DNA from 2 places in the Affinirhizobium rhizoryzae genome. Region 2 is predicted to be linked to the other one. Evidence: riboswitches for the same ligand, from Rfam matches in the RefSeq annotation. Region 2 holds a riboswitch; the other holds the start of a gene.
What was found. A riboswitch is a leader RNA that binds a small molecule or an ion and turns the genes downstream of it on or off. The one in region 2 is predicted to bind S-adenosylmethionine.
Positions count from the first base shown of each region.

Region 1: it holds a riboswitch for S-adenosylmethionine, as region 2 does, so the genes downstream of both, G6N80_RS08725 (O-succinylhomoserine sulfhydrylase) here and metA (homoserine O-acetyltransferase MetA) in region 2, are expected to answer to the same signal.

Region 1 covers NZ_CP049250.1:528,493-531,896, reverse strand. Annotated here, with positions in the region: gene G6N80_RS08735 (Hsp33 family molecular chaperone) at 1-121, shown strand, start outside; gene apaG (Co2+/Mg2+ efflux protein ApaG) at 170-562, opposite strand; gene G6N80_RS08725 (O-succinylhomoserine sulfhydrylase) at 777-1,961, opposite strand; SAM riboswitch at 2,004-2,081, opposite strand; gene G6N80_RS08720 (2'-deoxycytidine 5'-triphosphate deaminase) at 2,155-3,249, shown strand; tRNA gene G6N80_RS08715 (tRNA-Gly) at 3,337-3,404, shown strand, end outside.
Region 2 covers NZ_CP049250.1:1,206,421-1,209,824, reverse strand. Annotated here, with positions in the region: gene G6N80_RS11880 (vWA domain-containing protein) at 1-292, opposite strand, end outside; gene metA (homoserine O-acetyltransferase MetA) at 299-1,219, opposite strand; SAM riboswitch at 1,287-1,364, opposite strand; gene G6N80_RS11870 (AAA family ATPase) at 1,439-2,278, opposite strand; gene G6N80_RS11865 (thiamine diphosphokinase) at 2,397-3,050, shown strand; gene G6N80_RS11860 (ABC-F family ATP-binding cassette domain-containing protein) at 3,056-3,404, shown strand, end outside.

The DNA.
Region 1 (3,404 bases), 680 kb from region 2:
GGCGGGATTTTCTGCAGAGGAAGTCGAGGCAAGTCAGGATAATGGCGAGATCGCCGTTACCTGCGAGTTCTGCTCTACAACGTATCGCTATCCGATAACAGAGATCCAGCCCGCCGAGTGATGCGCGTGAGGAAGACGGTGTCCATGCCGTCTTCCAGTCCACTGGCAGTCAGTTCAGTATGCGCAGCAGGCCCGGCGAATCCAGCGAGAAGGCTGGAATGTCCACGATGAAGGTGCGGCCGTCATCCGTCTGCATCTGATAATGGCCGAACATGATGCCGGATGGCGTATCGAGTGGGCAGCCGGAAGAATATTCGTAGGTATCCCCTGGTTCCAGGCGCGGCTGTTCGCCGACCACCCCCGGTCCCTCGACCTCATCCACCAGCCCGTTTTCATCCGTGATGTGCCAGTAGCGATGGATCAACTGGACTGTCGTATCCGAATGATTGGCAATAACGATACGGTATCCCCAGACGTAGCGGCCATCTTCCGGATCGGATTGCTCCTCCAGATAATAGGGCTCCACTTCGACTTCGATATCCTTCGTCCGTGCGCGATACATAGGCGACACCTCACTGCCTTGATGTACGGATATCGTACAGCTTGCGGGCAGGGTCAAGAAAGACGCGGAAATCCTCCAGCAAAAACATGGAGTTTCAGCGGTTAATGCTAACCGTCAAGGTAAACATCGATTTAAGGCCCTTTGATGGACCGGCCAAACACCGCGGATCTGCATGAAACAGCATTGCAGTCCGCTGTGTCTGTCGAGTAGTTGGTCAGCCGCCGATCTTGGCAATCGCCTGAGACAGATCGTCGATCAGATCCTCGGCATCCTCGATACCGCAGGAAAGCCGCAAGGTGCCGCCGGTGATACCCGCCTCCGCACGGCCTTCTTCAGAAAGGTTTTTGTGCGTCGTTGTTGCGGGATGGGTGATCAGACTTTTCGCGTCGCCGAGATTGTTGGAGATGCGCACGACCTTCAAGGCGTCCTGAAGTGCGAATGCCGCCTCCTTGCCGCCCTTCAGTTCGAAGCAGACCAGCGTTGAGCCACCCGTCATCTGCTTGGCGATGATATCCGCCTGCGGATGGTCCTTGCGTCCTGGATAGATGACCTTGGCAACCTTGGTCTGGTCCGCCAGGAAGTCGGCAATCTTGGCGGCATTTTCCGTCTGTTGCTTCACGCGCAGCGGCAGGGTTTCGAGGCCCTTCAACAATGTCCACGCGTTGAAGGGTGACATGGCCGGACCGGTATGGCGGAAATAGTCGTGCAGGTTTTCGTCGATCCACTGCTTGTCGGACAGCACGATACCGCCGAGGCAGCGGCCCTGACCATCAATGTGTTTGGTTGCCGAATAGACGACGATATGAGCGCCAAGTTCCAGCGGCTTCTGAAAGAGGGGAGTCGCGAATACGTTGTCGACGACAACCTTGACGCCGATCTGGTTGGCGAGTGCGGCAACCGCGGCAATGTCTACCACTTCAAGCGTCGGGTTCGTCGGGCTCTCGAGGAAGAACACCTTGGTGTTCGGGCGGACTGCCGCCTCCCAGTTCGTGATGTCACGGCCATCGACCAGCGTGCACTCCACACCGTATTTTGGTGCCAGTGTTTCGACGATGTAGCGGCAGGATCCGAAAAGTGCGCGTGCCGCGACGATATGATCGCCAGCCTTCACCTGACAAAGAATGGCGGCGGCCACGGCAGCCATGCCGGATGCGGTGGCGCGAGCATCTTCAGCGCCTTCCAACGCAATCATGCGCTTTTCGAACATGTCGTTTGTCGGGCTGCCGTAGCGCGCGTAGATGAAGCCGTCGGTCTCGCCTTTGAACCGGGCTTCGGCGGAGGCGGAGCTCTCGTATACAAAGCCTTGAGTCAGGAAAATCGCTTCGGAAGTTTCGCCGTAAGGGGAGCGCAACGTGCCTTCATGGACGAGCTTCGTTGCGGGGCGCCAGGTCTTGCTCATGTCGTGTTACCACTTCAAAACAAAAAAACCGGTCGCAATGGGACCGGTTCGCACCCGGTCCTTTAGCCACTTGTTTAACGTGGCTGCAAGCCGACCGGCCAAATCACCACGGGATAAGCATGCCTTACGCCCAAGCAGAGCTTGCGTCAATTCCCTGCTTTTGCTTTTGTCGCGCGATTGAAGGATAGGGTTTATGGAACGTACAGCGGGTATTCTGGCAGATCGTGCGATCAAGGCACTCTTCGCCGAGGGTCAATTGAAATCCGAGGCGCCACTGGATGGTGACCAGATCCAGCCGGCAAGCCTCGATCTTCGACTGGGCTCCAAGGCCCTGCGGGTGCGCGCCAGCTTCATGCCGGGCCGCAGCAGCACGGTTGCAAGCAAGCTCGACCGGCTGACGCTGCATGAGATCGATCTGGAACATGGCGCTGTGCTTGAGACAGGCTGCGTCTACATCGTGCCGCTGATGGAAAGCCTTGATCTGCCTGCGGAACTCTCTGCGTCCACCAATCCGAAAAGCTCGACGGGAAGGCTCGATATCTTCACGCGCGTGATGGTTGACCACGCCCAGGAATTCGACAAGATTCCCGCCGGTTACAGCGGCCCTCTCTATCTGGAGATCTCGCCGCGCACTTTCCCTGTCATCGTTCGCCGCGGCTCCCGGCTTTCGCAGATCCGCTTCAGAGTGGGCAATGCGCTGTTGAGCGAGGCGGATCTTGTGGAACTGCACGCGGCTGAAACGCTGGTCGCAAGCGAAACGCCCAATGTTTCAGGCGGTGGCATTGCGCTCTCCATCGATTTGAAGGGAACCGGTCCCGAAGGCTTGATTGGCTACAGAGGCAAACATCATACCTCGGTCATCGATGTCGACAGGAAAGCTCAGCACGAGGTTCTGGATTTCTGGGAGCCGATCTACAGCCGTGGACGCAATGAACTGATCCTCGATCCGGATGAGTTCTACATTCTGGTCTCGCGCGAAGCAGTCCATGTGCCGCCCTCCTATGCCGCCGAGATGACCCCTTACGATCCACTCGTCGGAGAGTTTCGCGTGCATTATGCCGGTTTCTTCGATCCGGGGTTTGGCCATGCTGCTGCAGGTGGCTCAGGCAGTCGTGCAGTCCTGGAAGTTCGCAGTCACGAGGTTCCGTTCATTCTGGAGCATGGGCAGATTGTCGGACGGCTGGTTTACGAGCACATGCTCGAACGGCCGCAAGGCCTTTATGGCACCGGTCTCGGTTCCAACTATCAGGCGCAGGGTCTCAAGCTCTCCAAGCATTTCAAGCTATAGGCTTCACGGCCCGCGATGCGGATACGCGGAAAGACGCATTTTTGCTTGATGGTGCATGACGCCGATGCTAGTTCTCGAATGTCGAGCGCGGGTGTAGCTCAATGGTAGAGCAGCAGCTTCCCAAGCTGAATACGAGGGTTCGATTCCCTTCACCC
Region 2 (3,404 bases):
GCGTCAGATGCTTCTCGGCCAGCTTGCGAAGCCAGTCTTCCGGCAGGGTTTCGACATCCACGCCATCTGCACCTGCGATAGCCGTCAGACCCCGAAAATGCTGAGAGAACACCTGATCGAAACGGTCGATGAACCGCTCATCCTTCACCAGCGCCGCACGCGCAAGGAAATAGAAGGCTTCGACATCAAAATCCGCAAGCCCTGCTTCCATTCCCCTCAGCAGATCCAGGAATTCCCGGAGTGTAACCGGGACTTTCGCTTGTCTAAGCTTCAGGAAGAAGGGAATGAGCATGATGCCTTACCGAATTCCAATCTGCTCCAGATCATAATGCGTGGTCTGGTAGATCTCGTTGATCCAGTTACCGAAAAACAGATGCGCATGGCTGCGCCAGCGGTTCTGCGGCGTCAGTGTAACATCGTTATGCGGAAAATAATTGTGCGGCATCTTGATCGGCACGCCCGCGTTCACATCCCGGAAATATTCGTCCGCCAGCGAGGTGGAGTCATATTCCACATGGTTGAACATGTAGAGCCGGTTGCCGCGCTTCTCATGAACGAGGCAAACGCCCATCTCATCGGATTCCATCAGGATTTCCAGACCCGGCACCTTTTCGATATCGGCTCGGCGCACCTCCGTCCAGCGTGAGACCGGCACCTGGAAATCATCCGAGAAGCCGTTGAGATAGATGGAGGACGGGCAGAGATTGCGGTGACGATAGACGCCGAACGCCTTCGCCTTCAACTCATGCTTCGGCACCTTGTGGAAGTGATAGATGGCCGCCATCGCGCCCCAGCAGACATTCAGCGTTGAATGGACATTGGTTTCCGTCCAGTCGAAGATCTGCTGCATCTCGTCCCAATAGGTCACATCTTCATATTGCAGGGTCTCGACCGGCGCGCCGGTGATGATGAAGCCATCGAACTTGCGGTGCTTCACTTCTTCCCAGGTCTCGTAGAAGGACAGAAGGTGCTCTTCAGAGGTGTTCTTTGCCTTGTGGCCACCGATCCGTACAAGAGAAAGCTCTACCTGCAGAGGAGAAGCGCCGACCAGGCGTGCCATCTGCACTTCGGTCTTGATCTTGTTCGGCATGAGATTGAGCAGGCCGATCTGCAGCGGACGGATATCCTGCCGCACGGCCACCGTCTCGGTCATGACCCGAACGCCTTCATTGACCAACGTCTCAAAAGCGGGAAGCGTATCTGGAATCTTGATCGGCATGGTTCGAACTCGACAAAAACAAAAAAACCGGTGGCGATAGTCGCGACCGGTCCGGGGAAAAGGATTTGTCTCTCTTCTCGCGGCCCTTTAGCGACTTATTTAACGTGGCTGCAAGCCGACCGGCCAAATCACCACGATGAGCCTTCTAAATAGGCCCTTATTCCGCCAAGGTCAATGAGGGTTGGAGACCGCACTTCCCCGCCTACCGCACTTCCCCGCCTACCGCTCGCGCCTCGCCATGAACGCCAACCGCTCGAAGAGATGCACATCCTGCTCGTTCTTGAGCAGGGCACCGTGCAGCTTCGGCAGAGCGTTCTTGACGTCGGCGCGCAGATCGTCCGGATCGACATCGTCGGACACCAGAAGCCGGATCCAGTCGAGCGCCTCGGATGTTGAGGGCTTCTTCTTCAGCCCCGGCATCTCGCGGATTTCGTAGAACTGGGTCAGGGCCGCGCTCACCAGTTTCTGCTTGATGCCGGGATAGTGCACTTCCACGATGCGCGACAGCGTCTCGGCATCCGGAAAGCGGATATAATGGAAGAAGCAGCGCCGCAGGAAGGCATCCGGCAGCTCCTTCTCATTGTTCGAGGTGATGATGACAATGGGCCGCACCTTGGCTTTCACGGTCTCGCCTGTCTCGTAGACGTGAAATTCCATGCGGTCGAGTTCCTGAAGAAGGTCGTTTGGGAACTCAATGTCGGCCTTGTCGATCTCGTCGATCAGAAGCACGACCTTTTGTTCTGCGGCGAAGGCCTGCCACAGCTTGCCGCGCCTGATATAGTTGGAAACCTCGTTGACGCGCGGATCGCCCAACTGGCTGTCGCGCAGGCGCGAAACGGCATCATATTCATAGAGCCCCTGCTGCGCCTTGGTGGTGGATTTGATATTCCACTCGATCATGTCCAGACCGAGCGCCGCCGCCACCTGCCGCGCCAGTTCGGTCTTGCCGGTGCCGGGTTCGCCTTTCACCAACAACGGGCGTTCCAGCCGGATCGCGGCATTGACGGCCACCATCAAATCCTTGTCGGCTATGTAGTCGGCGGTTCCGGTAAACTGCATCTCTCATTCTCCCTGCTGGCCGCGAACCTAATAAGTGAGATGACGTGAAGCAAGAGTGCCGGAAAACCGGCGAATCCCGCTTTCCTTCTACCCCGCGAATAGGCTATGGGCAGACCCCATGAGCACACCGACATTTTCCATTCTTCTGGGCGGCAACATTACCGTGACGGACCGGCTGCGTGCCGTGACGAAAGGCAGCCGCGTGATCGCCGCCGATAGCGGCATTCGCCATGCGAGCGCGCTGGGCCTCACACCGGAAATATGGGTTGGGGATTTCGACTCCAGTGACGATGCGCTGAAGGCCGCCTATCCGAAGATCGAGCGCCGCGCTTACCCTGCCTCCAAGGCGGCGACCGATGGCGAAATTGCCATTGCGGAAGCGATTTCACGTGGCGCGGAACGGTTGATTCTCGTTGGTGCGCTCGGCGGCGAGCGATCGGACCATGTGCTGCAACACTATCTCTCGGCCCTCAGCCTTGCTGAAGACAATTTCGAGGTCATGCTGACCTCTGGCGAGGAAGAAGCCTTCCCGCTGTGCAATGATGCGGGAATGGAGCTGGACCTGCCCAAGGGTTCGCTGTTTTCGGTGCTCGGCTTTACGGTGCTGGAAGGATTGACCATCCGCAACGCGCGCTATCCTCTGAAGAATTTCAAACTGACTTTCGGCTCCTCCCGCACCATCTCGAATATTGCGGAAGGGATGATTTCGGTCACGCTCTCCAAGGGTCGCGCCATGCTGCTGGCCCGCCCCTATGACATGACCGGAGCCTGACGCACATGGCACCTCCCATTCTCAAGCTCGATGACATTCGTTTAAGCTTCGGTGGCACGCCGCTGCTCGACGGCGCCAACTTTCAGGTCGAGCCAGGCGACCGTATCTGTCTTGTGGGCCGCAACGGTTCAGGCAAATCCACCCTGATGAAAATCGCTGCAGGGCTCGTGGAAGCGCAATCGGGCGAAGTCTTTCGCCACCCTTCCTCCACGATCCGCTATCTGGAGCAGGCGCCGGATTTTGCCGGCTACACGACGGTGCAGGCCTATTGCGAGGCGGGACTGGGACCGGGTGACGACCCGTACCGCGTAACCTACCTGCTCAGCCATCTGGGCCTGACGGGTGAGGAAGATC